3 linked regions of the Tistrella mobilis genome follow. The protein of the gene in region 3 interacts with the protein of the main gene of each other region in a pairwise test. Links are inferred from orthologs where the notes say so. Each region holds a gene or a part of one and is shown on either strand. Other genes may lie near its edges. The genes, in order: P7L68_RS24785, sfsA and P7L68_RS06530.

Evidence for each region.
Region 1: the proteins of P7L68_RS06530 (region 3) and P7L68_RS24785 interact in binary tests that used the Escherichia coli proteins (3 or more experiments, as listed by UniProt). The link is inferred for Tistrella mobilis from one-to-one orthologs.
Region 2: the proteins of P7L68_RS06530 (region 3) and sfsA interact in binary tests that used the Escherichia coli proteins (3 or more experiments, as listed by UniProt). The link is inferred for Tistrella mobilis from one-to-one orthologs.

The regions. Positions count from the first base shown.
Region 1 is NZ_CP121017.1:4,266,205-4,270,875, forward strand. What follows is about bases 535-3,403. They hold P7L68_RS24785 (sulfate/molybdate ABC transporter ATP-binding protein), read right to left. Parts: upstream 2,593-3,403; coding sequence 1,477-2,592; downstream 535-1,476. Other genes in these bases: P7L68_RS24775 (MarR family winged helix-turn-helix transcriptional regulator), read left to right, coding at 535-708; P7L68_RS24780 (HEAT repeat domain-containing protein), read left to right, coding at 705-1,454; P7L68_RS24790 (hypothetical protein), read right to left, coding at 2,704-3,403. In the rest of the region: P7L68_RS24770 (alpha/beta fold hydrolase), read left to right, coding at 1-174; more of P7L68_RS24775, read left to right, coding at 208-534; more of P7L68_RS24790, read right to left, coding at 3,404-3,645; transcriptional regulator GcvA, read right to left, coding at 3,679-4,605. UniProt on the Escherichia coli protein: Part of the ABC transporter complex CysAWTP involved in sulfate/thiosulfate import. Responsible for energy coupling to the transport system.
Region 2 is NZ_CP121017.1:2,851,183-2,855,738, reverse strand. The notes cover bases 955-3,708. They hold sfsA (DNA/RNA nuclease SfsA), read right to left. Parts: upstream 2,866-3,708; coding sequence 2,044-2,865; downstream 955-2,043. Other genes in these bases: P7L68_RS18680 (NAD-dependent epimerase/dehydratase family protein), read left to right, coding at 3,040-3,708; map (type I methionyl aminopeptidase), read right to left, coding at 1,099-1,893; radC (DNA repair protein RadC), read right to left, coding at 955-1,067. Outside these bases: P7L68_RS18700 (adenylate/guanylate cyclase domain-containing protein), read left to right, coding at 1-112; more of radC, read right to left, coding at 117-954; more of P7L68_RS18680, read left to right, coding at 3,709-4,065; P7L68_RS18675 (competence/damage-inducible protein A), read left to right, coding at 4,062-4,556. UniProt on the Escherichia coli protein: Binds to DNA non-specifically. Could be a regulatory factor involved in maltose metabolism.
Region 3 is NZ_CP121017.1:183,776-188,577, forward strand. Bases 1,803-4,802 are described here. They hold P7L68_RS06530 (glutamate-5-semialdehyde dehydrogenase), read right to left. Parts: upstream 3,966-4,802; coding sequence 2,640-3,965; downstream 1,803-2,639. Other genes in these bases: rsfS (ribosome silencing factor), read right to left, coding at 1,803-1,870; P7L68_RS06525 (nicotinate-nucleotide adenylyltransferase), read right to left, coding at 1,979-2,674; proB (glutamate 5-kinase), read right to left, coding at 3,962-4,802. Also shown: gpmI (2,3-bisphosphoglycerate-independent phosphoglycerate mutase), read right to left, coding at 1-44; P7L68_RS06510 (flavin reductase family protein), read right to left, coding at 206-889; 23S rRNA (pseudouridine(1915)-N(3))-methyltransferase RlmH, read right to left, coding at 925-1,398; more of rsfS, read right to left, coding at 1,466-1,802. UniProt on the Escherichia coli protein: Catalyzes the NADPH-dependent reduction of L-glutamate 5-phosphate into L-glutamate 5-semialdehyde and phosphate. The product spontaneously undergoes cyclization to form 1-pyrroline-5-carboxylate.

The sequences.
Region 1 (4,671 bases), 4.1 Mb from region 3 along the record:
CACATGATCTTCGCCCGCGGCGACCGGATCCTCGACTGGCGCGCCCACGGCGAAGCCCTGCAGGCGAAGCTGCCGGCGCTGCAGCTGACGCTGATCGACGGCGGACACATGCTGCCGGTGACGGCACCGGATGCGGTCGAGGCCCTGATCCGCAAGGCGACGCAGCGGGCTTGACCTTTAATATGGTGCCATATTATATGGCGCCTTATGGAAAGACTGGACACCAAATATCAGGCCCTGATCGACGAGAGCCGACGGCGAGGCCTCACCGGGCTCGACGGGCTCCGGACCTGCATGGAGCTGCTGTCGACGGCGCGGGCAATCGATCGCGATTGCGCCATCCGGCTCGGCAATCATGGCCTCTCGGAGGGCAGGTTTGTGCTGCTCTTCCTGCTCCGCGACCGGACAGAAGGGCTGGCACCGCACGTCCTGGCCGATCGGGCCGGCGTGACCCGTGGCACGATCACCGGCCTGCTCGACGGGCTGGAGCGTGACGGTTTTGTCCGACGCACGGCTGATCCCGAGGATCGCAGACGGGTCAGGGTGATGCTGACGAAGTCCGGCGAAGCCGTGACGGCCAGGGCGTTCCAGGAGCATGCCAGCTGGATCGCAGGGCTGACTGCCGGGCTTTCGGCGGAAGAGCAGGCAGAACTCGTGAGGCTGCTCGGCAAGTTGAGAGCAGGCCTTGCCAGCGAGGACGGATCATGAAGCCGACGGTCCTCTCCCCCGACCGCCATGCCGCGCTGAATACCGGAGAGGTTGCCGCCACGACCCTCGCCGAATGCCTTGCGGTCGATTTCGGAATCCTGATGCGGTCGGTTTTCCCCGATGCCGGTGATCAGGTGCTGCAGGCGATGGATGCGGCGGCGGCGCTCGGCATCTCCCGGCGCATGGCGCTGGCGGCGGAGCTGATCATCGGCCGTTACAGTCCCGGGGTGATCCCGCGCCTGACCGATCATCCGTCGGATACCGTGCGGGGCTGGGCCTGTTTCGCGGCAGGCAGGACCGCACCCGCGGATCACGTCTCCTGGCGCGAGGCCATCCGCCCCTTCGCCGATGACGGCCATTTCGGCGTCAGGGAATGGGCCTGGCTGGCGATCCGTGACCGGATTGCCGCCGATATTCCGGGGGCCATCGCGGCGCTGATGCCCTGGACGGCCGAGACCTCGCCGCGCCTGCGCCGCTTCGCGAGCGAGGCGACCCGGCCGCGCGGGGTCTGGTGTGCCCATCTGAAGCCGCTGAAGACCGATCCGACCCCAGGCTTCGCCCTGCTCGACCCGCTGAAGGCGGATCCCGAAACCTATGTTCAGGATTCCGTCGGCAACTGGCTGAATGATGCCGCCAAGGACCGGCCGGAGACGGTGCTGGCGCTCATCAGCCGCTGGCAGGCCGAGAGCCCGGTACCGGCCACGGCCAGGATCTGCCGGCGGGGGCTGCGCTCGATCCGGGCGTGACGCGGGTCAGGGATGACGCGGGTCAGGCGGCAACCGACTCGGTCAGACCGACATCCCAGCCGGTATCGTCGTCGAAAAACAACCGCCCCCGCTTGACCCGGAGCGCGACTGTCCGGCCGTTGGCGAGACCGAGGGCGTCGGCCTCCTCGCGCGGCAGTTCGGCCTCGACCAGATCCAGCCCGGGTACATCAAGCTCGATGCGCACCGAGGCGCCGAAAGCGACCAGATGGCGCACGGTCGCCGGCAGCGCATCGGCCGCACCTGCCGGCAGCACCGCCAGATCATGGGGCCGGACATAGAGCGTACCCTGTTCGGCGCGGGTCGCCTCCAGGCCCGCTGGCAGCGGCAACCCCGCCGTGCCGGCCCCGCTGACGCCGGCGACCTTCAGCCGCCCCGCCTCCACCATCACCGGCAGTTTGTTGACGTTGCCGAAGAACTGATACACGAAGGCCGTCGCCGGCCGGTCATAGACCTCGGCCGGGGTGCCGATCTGTTCAATCCGGCCCTGGGACATCACCACCACCCGGTCGGCGACTTCCAGCGCCTCTTCCTGGTCGTGGGTCACGAAAACACCGGTCAGGCCCAGATCGTCGTGCAGGCGGCGCAGCCAGCGGCGCAGCTCCTTGCGGACCTTGGCATCGAGCGCACCGAAGGGTTCGTCGAGCAGCAGCACCCGGGGTTCGATGGCAAGCGCACGCGCCAGCGCCACACGCTGCCGCTGGCCACCCGACAGCTGGTTGGGGAAACGATCCGCCAGGCTTTCCAGCTGCACCATACGCAGCAGCGATGACACCCGCTCGGCAATCTCGGCCCGGCCCGGGCGGCTGGCGCGCGGCCGCACCGTCAGGCCGAAGGCGACGTTGTCGAAGACGGTCATATGCCGGAACAACGCATAATGCTGGAAGACGAAGCCCACCCGGCGCTCGCGTGCGCCCAGACGGCCCGCATCTTCACCGCCGAAGCGGATCGCGCCACGGTCGGCGGTCTCCAGCCCGGCGATGATGCGCAGAAGGGTGGTCTTGCCCGATCCCGACGGCCCGAGCAGTGCCACAAGTTCACCATCGCGGATGTTCAGGTCGACATCGACCAGCGCGTCATACCCGCTGAACCGCTTGGAGAGGCCCTTGATCTCGATCATCGTGCGTGTCCTTTTCCACCACGACCGGAATTGTCCGCGGGGAAAGGGTTCGAGTCAAATGATTTCACAGTCGTACTCAGCGCATACCCGCCATGTCATCCACTATATACATTATTTTTTGTGTGATTTTTGCTCGATGCAGGCAATCAGCGTTTCCTTCAGTCCCGGCAGACGCTCCAGGGGAAGGGACAGTTCTGCCTGCGGGTCAGCCCTGCCGGCAGGGATCAGGGTTCCAGCGAGGCAGATGCTGGCCGGATCATCATATTCGCCAAGCCCGTCGGCAGTGACCGTCACCACCTCCCCCGGAAGCGGCGGCGCATCGGCGGCACCGCCATGGGGGGCAAGGGCGGCGGCATCGAGGCGCAGCAACACGGTACCGGCACAGCAGGCGGCGCAGGAGGGCAGATCCCCGGCCGCCTGGCCCAGAGCGGCGGGGACGCCATCAGGCGCATCATCCGGCGCCAGCCCCAGGATCAGCGAGACCAGATCATAAGGTGTCGCCCATTGCGCGACGTCCAGGGCCTTGTCGTCGACAGGCGTCGCCGTGTGAATGCCGCCATTGCAGCGGTCCCCCGCCGGCGCCAATACCAGATCCTCCAGCACCGGCACGCCATTGGCCGTCGCAAGCCGGCCCGACAGCAGCATCGAGAACGCGCCCGTACCGCCGCCATTCTCGACGAGTTCATAGACCAGCCGATCACTGTCGAAACGGCCGACCAGACGGCTGCCGACCCAGCCCCGCGACCAGCCACCGGGGTTGCCGCCTTCCGGTCCGGCCGGCGGACGAACCATCACCGCCATGTCCTGGTGACGCTCCGGCATGATCTCTTCTCCCGGACAGCCGGCAAGAGGCAGGCGTTCCAGCGCGGTCTCGCCGGTATAGGCCTGGGAGACCAGGCTGTCGAAGCAGGCCGGATGAACCCCGGCCGGATCGAAGGACGGCGACGGTACCGCAGACAAGGCGGGGGCAGACAAGGCGGGGGCAGACGAGGCGGGGGCGGCCCAGGCCAGGCCGGCGATCAGACCGGCGGCGAGCGTGCTGCGGATGCCCATGACGTCGGATGCTCCTGAATTGCGGGAGAATCCTCACTCCCGCCTGGATGGTTGGGCAGTCAGCGCTTCCTGCCGCAGCCAATCGGTGAAGGCCAGGACCCGCGGATCGTTCCAGCCGGTCTCGGTCGACACCAGATGATAGGCCTGTGCGGCCTGGATCTGAATGGAAAGTGGCCGCACCAGCCGCCCCGCGGCCAGATGATCGGCGATGAGCGCGCTGCGCCCCATGATCACCCCCTGCCCGGCAACGGCCGCAGCCACCGCCACACCGGTGTCGTTGATCCGCATCTGCCGGTCCAGATCATCAGGCGGGTTGAGCCCGGCAGTGGCGAAGAAGCTCCGCCAGGAGACGGCGACCTCGCCACCTGTCACATCGGCGTCGTGGATCAGGGGCAGATCAAGCAGGGCGGCAGGTTCGGTCACCGGTCCCAGCCGCTCCAGCAGGGCGGGGCTCATCACCGGCCCGAGCGTCTCGTCCATCAGCCGCTCGGAAACCAGCGGCCCGTCGATCGTCGGCACATAGCGGATGGCGAGGTCGACCGTATCGCGATCGAAATCCACCAGCCGGGTCTCGGCACGCAGGAACAGCTCGACATCCGGATAGGCCTCGCGGAACCGGCCGAGCCGAGGCGCCAGCCAAAGACTGGCAAAGGAAGAGAGCACGCTGACGGTCAATCGCCCGCCCAGATCACGCCCGCGCAGTTCGGCGGTAGAACGGGCGATGCGGTCGAAGCCGTCGGTCAGCCCCGGCAGATAGGCGCGCCCGGCCGCCGTCAGCAGCAGGCCGTTGGGCAGGCGGCGGAACAGCGTGACGCCAAGCCAGGCCTCCAGCCCCTTGATCTGGTGGCTGACCGCAGCCGGCGTCACGTGAAGCTCTTCCGCCGCACGGGCAAAGCTGGAATGACGGGCAGCGGCCTCGAAGGCGCGCAAGCCGTTCAGGGGCGGCAGTTTACGGGGCATGGCGTGTCCGGACCGGGTGCCGTCTCCGGCTCGACAGGCCGTTCCGGCGACGGTGAAGGACGGGCA
Region 2 (4,556 bases), 2.7 Mb from region 3 along the record:
CGTCGATGTCTATGAACTCTCCCGCCCTGCGCAGCGTCCGGCCCGTGCACCCACCGAGCCGCCGGCAAGGGCCGTGCCGCAGATGGCGGTCGACGTCACCCCGGCGGAGTGAGCGCTCAGAGCAGCCCCAGGGCCTTGAAGCTCTTATAGCTGCGCCGGCCGATGATGATGTGGTCGTGGACCGAGATGCCCAGATGGCGCGCGGCATCGACCAGACGGCGGGTGAGGTCGATATCGGCCGGTGAGGGGGTGGGGTCCCCCGACGGGTGATTGTGGACCAGAATAAGGGACGAGGCGGCGTGTTCCAGCGCCCGCTTCACCACCTCGCGTGCATAGACCGGCGTGTGGTCGACGGTGCCCTGCTGCTGGATCTCGTCGGCGATCAGCCGGTTCTTGCGGTCCAGGAACAGTACCCGGAACTGCTCCACCCGCAGATGGCCCAGATCGGCCATCAGATAGTCCATCAGCGCCTGCCACGAGGCGAAGAGCGGCCGGTCGATGACCTCTTCGCGCATGGAGCGGATTTTCAGCCCCTCGGCCAGCTTGATCTGGGCCAGCACTGCCGGGCCCACACCCTCTACGGCCTTCAGCCGGGCCGGTTCGGCATGCAGCACGCCGCCCAGGCTGCCGAAAACCTGAAGCAGGCGCTTGGCGATCGGCTTTACGTCGCCCCGCGGAATGGCGGCGGCGATCAGCAGTTCCAGCAACTCGTAATCGGCCAGCGCATCGGCACCCCGCTCCAGCAGCCGGTCACGCAGGCGCTGGCGATGGCCGTGGTAATGGGGCTTCGCCGCTCCGCTTTCGGGCGTGTCGGGCAGTGCCGGCCGGGCGACGCGGCCCGAGGCTTCGTCGAGTCCCGGAGCCGATGTCCGGACCGGACCCGCCTCCTGCCACCAGGGCATGGATTCCACGTCCAGTACCGGCGGCTGCGGCGCAGCCGGGGCTGCCTGTGGTACCTCTTCGGCAGGGCGCGCCGCCGCACGGGCGATCATGTCGGCGGCACGGGCGAAACCGGTTACCGGCGCCGCGGCGGTCTGGTTCGGGTCGGGGCGGCGCCGGTCGGTCATCGCGATCGTGGATCCCCTGCGGGTGCTGCGGTCAGGCTGCGATGTCGGTGCGATAGGGCGGGCGGTCGAGGCCGAGGGGGGAGCCGGTGAAGATCTCGCAGCCGGTCTCCGTCACCGCCACCGTATGCTCGAACTGGGCCGAGAGCTGGCGGTCGCGGGTGACGGCGGTCCAGCCGTCGGACAGGATCTTCACATCGGGCCGGCCCAGATTGACCATCGGCTCGATGGTGAAGAACATCCCCGGCTTCAGCTCCTCGCCCTCGCCGCGGCGCCCGTAATGCAGCACATTGGGCTGGTCGTGGAACACCCGGCCGATGCCGTGGCCGCAGAAATCCCGCACGACCGAGCATTTCTGCTTCTCGACGAAGCTCTGGATGGCGTGGCCGATATCGCCGAAAGTGGCACCGGGCTTCACCACGCCGATGCCCAGCATCATGGCATCATAGGTGATCTCGATCAGCCGTTCGGCCTTGCGCGAAATCTTGCCGACCGGGAACATCCGGCTGGTATCGCCGAACCAGCCGTCCAGGATGACGGTGATGTCGATGTTGACGATATCGCCGTCGGCCAGCGCCTTCTGATCGGTCGGGATGCCGTGGCAGACGACGTGATTGACCGAGGTGCAGATCGACTTGGGGAAGCCCCGATAGTTCAGCGGCGCAGGGATGGCGCCGTGGTCGAGGATGAAGTCGTGGCACAACTGGTCGAGGCGCTCCGTCGTCACCCCCGGTTGCACATGCGGGGTGATGAAGTCGAGGACGTCGGCGGCCAGACGGCCAGCCTTGCGCATGCCCTCGAAATCCTCGGGCGCGTGGATCTTGATCATCGTTTCCTGCTTTCCCCCGGCGTCATCCGCCGTACCGGCCCGGGTGTTCTGCGCAACTGAGTGTTCTGCGCGATGGCTGCTTTGACTGCATAGATATTACACCAGCGGCCGTCCGGCAATCTCGGGACATGCGCGTTTTCGTGACGGCCGTCATCCGCCGCTCGCAGAGCCGGCGACCGGCAGCAGGCCGGCGAAGCTTATGCCCCGGGGCGTGGCATCGAAGCCGAGTGCGGTGACGCCGACCCCCGCGGCGCGGGCGGCGTCCAGCGCTGCGGCATAGGCGGGATCGATATCGGCGGCGACGTCGACGCGGTCGGCATCGCTGCGCATCACCGCATAGATCAGCATGGCCCGTGCGGTGCCGCTCTGCGCCAGCGTCGCCAGTTCCGCCAGATGCCGGGCACCGCGGGCGGTGCGGGCGTCGGGAAATTCGCCGAGCCCGGCCTTGCGCGACAGGGTGACCGACTTGACCTCGACATAGACCGGCAGCGCGCCCGACCCGGCTTCGGGATCCACCACCAGATCGACCCGCGAGGCCGCACCATAGCGTACCTCGCGCCGGAGAGTCGTACCCGGACCGCCGAGCCCGGGGACCAGCCCGGCGCGGATCACCCCGGCGACCAGCCCGTTCGCACGCCCGGTATCGACCACCACATGGGCGCCGCCTGCCGTTTCGACCAGCACCCACGAGAGTGGCAGCTTGCGTTTCGGATCGGCCGAACGCTGCAGCCAGATCCGGGCACCAGGGTCGGCGAGGCCGGCCATGCTGCCCGGGTTCGCGACATGGGCGGTGGTCCCGTTTCCGTCGTTGAAAACGATATCGGCCAGGAAACGCTTATAACGCCGCACGAGACGCGCGGGTTCAAGCGGCGGTGTGAAGACGAGGCCGGGGAGATCGGGGCCGGGGAGATCGGGGCCGGGGAGATCGGGGCCGGGGAGATCCGTCGTCGGCTCGGGCAGCGTATCGGTCATGGCGCCAGACTAGGCGCCGGTCCGCACCGGTGCAAGTGGTGGCGGGATGGCCTGCGGACTGGAAGCCCGGGGCGAGCACGGTCATAATCCCCGCGAGCAGATTGGCCCGGCCGTATCGATATGGCCGGATGTGTGACGGGGACGAGCATGAACAGGCGCGGTTCGGGAACACAGATGCCTCGGCGCGCCGTGGTCACCGGGGCGGGCGGCATGCTTGGCCGGCATGTGGTCCTGCGGCTGACGCGGGATCCCGGCTGGGCGGTCACGGCCTTCATCCGGCCCGAAACACCGGTTGAGACCCGCAGCTGGCTGGAGGCACAGGGCGTGCAGCTGATCGAGGCGCCGCTGACCGACGCCCATGCCATGGCAGCGCGCACGCCCGACGACACCGATGTCTGTCTGCATCTGGCGGCCGACACCTCTACCGATCCGCGCGACAGGGCCCGGCAGTGGCGGACCAATGTCGACGGCACCGCCGCCGTGGCAGAGGCGGTGCTGCTGACCCGGGTCCGCCGGCTAGTCCATGTGTCCTCGGCCTCGGTCTACGGGTTCGATCGCCGGCGCATCGACGAGCATTGCCCCAAGGTCGGGGCCGATCATCCCGTGGGTTACGTGGCGAGCAAGGCGGCCGCGGAAGAGGCGGTGCAGGATGCGATCGCCCGCGGCGTCGATGCCGTGATCCTGAACCCGGGCCATATTCTGGGCGCCTGGGATCGTCACAACTGGGCCGGGCTGCTTCGCCTGGCGGCCGGTGGCCGCCTGCCGGCCATCCCGCCCGGCGGCGGTAGTTTTGCCGGCGCCGCTGCGGTCGCCGATGCCGTGGTCGCCGCCGCCGATCGCGCGATGATCGGCGAGAATTATCTTCTGGGCGGCCCGGAGGCGAGCTTCCGCGAGTTGATCCGTCGGACCGGAGACATTCTGGGCCGGCGGCTGACGGACCGCGTGGCGCCGCCCTGGGCGCTGATGGCGGCGGCACGGGCGCTGGGCGGCGTCTCGCGGCTGACGGGGCTGCGCCCGACCATCACGCCCGATGCGGCGCGGATCACCTGTCACATGGTCGCCATCGACAGCGACCGGGCAAAGCGTGATCTGGGCTATGCGCCGCCGCCGCTCGACACCATCCTGCGCGCGACCATCGACTGGCTGATCCGGGCCGGTGAGATCGAGGCGCCATCTTCAAGTACGGGACCCGCCAGATGACCGACACGACCCCCGCCGAGACCACCATCCCTGCCGAAACCAGCCCGGCCACCGGCGGTGCCTCCCGCACGGCTGCTGTGCTGGTCATCGGCAACGAGATCCTGTCGGGTCGGACCCAGGATGTGAATGTGCGGATGATCGCAACCAAACTCGCCCCGGCAGGCATCCGCCTGATCGAGGTGCGGGTTGTGCCCGATGTCGAGGCCGAGATCATCGACGCCATCCACGCGCTGGAGGCGAAGGCCGATTACGTCTTCACCACCGGTGGCATCGGCCCCACCCATGACGACATCACTGCCGAGGCGGTTTCCAAGGCGATGGGGGTGCCGCTGATCCGCCACCCGGAAGCCGAGCGCCGGCTGAAGGCCTATTACCCGCCCGACAAGCTGACCGAGGCGCGGCTGCGCATGGCCAACACGGCAGAGGGCGCGACGCTGATCGACAATCCCGTCTCGATCGCCCCCGGTTTCCGGATCGGCAAGGTCCACGTG
Region 3 (4,802 bases):
CACAGAACGACGGGGCGCGGCGGCTGCGTATGGGCGGTGGTCATGGGGCTCGGATCCTCGGGCAACATCGGCGCAGGCGGTCGTGAACGGTCCTGCTTCTATCAGGTTTTCCGCTCTACATATAGGGGGTTGGCGGGGCGGATCACAGGCCGGAGGGCCATGCCCCCGGCTTGTCACGGGCCGGGCCGGCTGCGGGGACGGCCCGTCAGTCTTCGGCCGCCGCTGTCGTTTCGGACATTGCACGGGCCACCGCCTCGGGATGGTCCGGCGCCCAATCCCGCCAGCTCGGGCGATCGATCGAGAACAGATCGGTGCTGCGCGCATACCAGCCGCCGCCATGCATGCGCCCGATCAGGTCGAGCGCCGGGGTGTCGACATGGTGGCGGGCAGCGTCCAGGATGGCGTCGTCGCGGACATGGGCGACCAGCACCTCGCCCAGGATGATCGCCTGGCGGGGGCCGGTGGTGATGGCGGTGTGCAGCCGGCATTCGAAGGCGACCGGGGCGCTCGCGATCCGGGGCGGGCGCACGGCCGTGGAGGGCAGGGTATCGAGCCCGGCCAGTGCCAGTTCATTCACGCCGGCCGGGGCGTCGATGCAGGTGATGTTCATCTGCGGCGCCACCGCTTCCGAGACCAGATGAACCACGAACTCTCCCGTCGCCAGGATGTTGGCGGGGGTGTCCTTGAACCGGTCCTCAGGGTGACGGAGCATGCCGATCGCCAGGATCGGCGGCTCATGGCCCATGCAGTTGAAGAAACTGTAGGGGGCGGCGTTCACCCGGCCTTCGGAGGACAGAGAGGTGATCCAGGCGATCGGGCGGGGGGTGATGGTCGATCCCAGGATCTTGTAGCGGTCGGGTGCCGCCATGCGGCGCATGTCGAATTCCATGGATCCCCCCGGGTCTCTGGCGCTGGCTCGGCGGCCTAGTCCCGATGATAGGGATGGCCGTCGAGGATGGTCTGTGCACGATAGATCTGTTCGGCGATCAGTGCACGTACCAGCATGTGGGGGAAGGTGAGGCGGCCGAGAGCCAGGACCAGATCGGCCTGATCGCGGAGAGAGGCGTCCAGCCCGTCGGCGCCACCGATGACCAGCGCGACATCGCGCCTGCCGCTTTCGGCGAAACCGCCGAGCGCCGCAGCGAAGCCCCGGCTGTCGAGCAGACGTCCGCGTTCATCCAGCGCCACGAGCGCAGCGCCCTGAGGCAGTTTCGCGCGAATCGCCGCCGCTTCTTCGGCCTTCAGTGCCTCACCCTGCAGGGTGGCCTTGCGGGCCTGGACCTCGACCAGGGTGAAGGGCCAGCGCAGGCGTCGGACATAGTCCTCGACCAGCGCCGCTTCCGGACCGCCGCGGGCACGGCCGACCGCGACCAGTGTCACCTTCAGCATCAGGCTCATGGCGCAAAACGCATGCCCGCGCGGCCCGGTCCGGACCGCGCGGTGACACCGCGCCGGATGGCAGACGTCACTCGGCGACGCGCTGAGCGCCGTCGCCCGGCAGGCTGGCGCCCCACATCTTCTCCAGATTGTAGAAGGCGCGCACTTCCGGCCGGAAAAGATGCACCACCACCGGTCCGGCATCGACCAGCACCCAGTCGGCGAGGGGCAGGCCCTCGGTGACCGGCAACTGGTCGCCCGACGCCTTGATGCGCATCTCGAGCTTCTCGGCAAGCGAGGCGACGTGTCGGCTCGACCGGCCGCTCGCGACCACCATGTAGTCGGCGAAATCGGTCTTGCCGGCCAGGTCGATGACCACGACGTCCTCGGCCTTGTCGTCGTCGAGTGATGCGCGAACCAGATCGAGCACCTGGTCTGCGCTGAGCGGTGCCGGCGGCGTCGCGGGCACCGTGATGGGACTGTCGGTCTGCAACAGAGCGAACCTCATCAAGCGTTGGCGGGGGCGGGGAGGCGGTCTGACCGCGGATCCCGCAGGCGCCATGGTGTAACCATAACAGGCATCGCGGCTTTTCGCGATGGTCTAGCGAGGCGGGGCGACCGGAAGACCCGGCCGCCTGCCCTCGCGGATTTCTGTGGCCGAGCGCGGGTCCAGCCTGCCATGCAGCAGAACCCAGGCCGGGGGCTTCGTCCGGGGCAGGGCGCGGGCCCTGACCTCGGGCAGGCGGTTGCGGGCGAAGCGGCGGGCTGCCGGCGCCGCCGCAGCCCGTGCGCCATAGCCGGGGCGGTCGATCACCAGGAGCGGCAGCTCTGCCATCAGCTTCGGCCAGTCACGCCAGCGATGCAGTTCCGCCAGCCCGTCGGCACCCATGATCCAGACGAATCTGATATGGGGACGGCGGGCCTTGAGTGCACGCACCGTATCGAGGGTGAAGCGGGTGCCGAGCCGGCTTTCGATCGCGGTGACGCGCAGTCGCGGATGGCGGGCCAGGGCGCGGGCGCCGGCCAGACGGTCGGCGAGCGGTGCACTCACCCGTCCCGCCTTCAGCTTCAGCGGGTTGCCGGGGCTCACCAGCCACCACACCTCGTCGAGGCGAAGCCGCCGGAGCGCCCGCAAGGCAACATGCAGATGACCTTCATGCGCCGGATCGAAGGATCCGCCATAAAGACCCACCGTCATGCCCCGGCGGCGGCCGGCGGCCCGCCATAGCGGGTCACCCTGGGCCGCTTCGGGGGCTGCCCGCTCAGGCGCGAAGCGTGCCCTGGCCGCGAACGACATATTTGAACGTGGTCAGCTGTTCGACGCCCACAGGTCCGCGGGCATGCATGCGGCCGGTGGAGATGCCGATCTCGGCCCCCATGCCGAACTCGCCGCCATCGGCGAACTGGGTGGAAGCGTTGTGCATCACGATGGCGCTGTCGACCTCGGCCAGGAAGCGGTCGGCAATGGCCTGGTCTTCGGTCACGATGCTGTCGGTGTGGTGCGAGCCATAGGCCTCGATATGATCGATCGCCCCGCCGACCCCGTCGACGATCCGCGCGGAGATGATGGCGTCCAGATACTCTGTCCGCCAGTCCTCCTCGGTTGCCGGCACCACGCGGGGATCGGCCGCCTGGACCGCGTCGTCACCGCGAACCTCGCAGCCGGCGTCGAGCAGCGCCGTTACGATCGGCGTCAGCATCCGTGGCGCCGCGGCGCGGTCGATCAGCAGGGTCTCGGCCGAGCCGCAGATACCGGTGCGGCGCAGCTTGGCGTTCATGACGATCGCTTTCGCCATCTCCGGATCGGCGGCGCCGTCGACATAAACGTGGCAGAGGCCTTCAAGATGGGCGAAAACCGGCATCCGGGCCTCGGTCTGGACGCGCTCGATCAGCGAACGGCCGCCGCGCGGCACGATGACGTCGATCAGCCCCGAGGCGGCGAGCATGGCGCCGACGGCGGCACGGTCGGTGACCGGCACCAGCTGCACCGCATCGGCGGGCAGGCCGGCCGAGACCAGACCCTCCACCATCGCGGCGTGAATGGCGCGCGAGGAGTGGAAGCTCTCGGAGCCGCCGCGCAGGATCACGGCATTGCCGGCCTTGAGGCAGAGCGCCCCGGCATCGGCGGTGACATTGGGGCGGCTTTCGTAGATCACGCCGACCACACCCAGCGGCACCCGGACACGGGCGATATGCAGCCCCGTCGGCCGGTCCCATTCTTCCATCACATGGCCGACCGGATCGGCCAGACGGGCAACGTCTTCCACGCCTTTGGCGATGCCGGCGATACGGCCTTCGTCGAGCGCGAGGCGATCGAGCAGGGCACCGGTCAGCCCGCGGGCGCGGCCGGCGGCCATGTCCTCGGCATTTGCGGCCAGAATGGCGGGCACGGCCTTGCGGATTGCCGCGGCGGCAGCCGTCAGCCCGGCGGTCTTGGCCTCGGGCGTCGCCTGGGCGAGCGCGCGCTGCGCCACGCGGGCGCGGCGGCCCATATCGGCGATCAGGGCGATGGCGTCCACCGGTTCGGCCGGGGTGGCGACCGGAGCGGCCGAAACGGTCCGGGCGGCGGTGCTCAGGGTGTCGGTCATGACGCTTGGGCCTCCTCCGTGTCGTCTCCGGTCGTGGCGGGGGTATCGCCGCCATGGAAGACGAGGTCGTCGCGATGGATCATTTCGTCCCGGCCGCGGAAGCCGAGGATCTGCTCGATTTCCGCCGAGCGATGCCCGGCGATGGCGCGGGCATCGGCATCGCCGTAAGCGGCGAGGCCGCGGGCGATCTCGCGGCCCGAGGGATCGACCACCGCCACCGCGTCGCCGCGCTGGAAGCGGCCGGTCACCAGCCGCACGCCGGCGGGCAGCAGGCTGCCGCCACGGGCAAGTGCCCGCACCGCCCCGTCATCGACCGTCAGCGTGCCGCGAGGGCTTAGCCGGCCACCGATCCAGCGCTTGCGGGCGGTATGGGGGGTGGTTTCGGGATCGAACCAGGTGGCACGACCACCGGCTTCCACCGCGCCGACCGGACCGATATGCCGACCGAGGGCGATGACCATGGCGCAGCCCGCGGCGCCGGCGACCCGGGCGGCGGCAAGCTTGGTGGCCATGCCGCCGGTACCGACGGCTGAGCGGGAGCCGCCGCCCATGGCCATGATCCGGGGCGTCAGCCGCGGCACGCGCGGGATATGGCAGGCCGTGGGGTCGATGCCGGGATCCGCGGTATAGAGCCCGTCGATGTCGGAGAGCAGCAGCAGCAGATCGGCCGACGCCATTTCGGCCACCCGCGCCGACAGCCGGTCATTGTCGCCGAAGCGGATCTCGGCGGTGGCGACGGTGTCGTTCTCGTTGATCACCGGTACGGCCCCGAGCTTGAGCAGGGTGCCGAGGGTGGCGCGCGCATTCAGATAGCGCCGGCGGGCCTCGCTGTCCTCC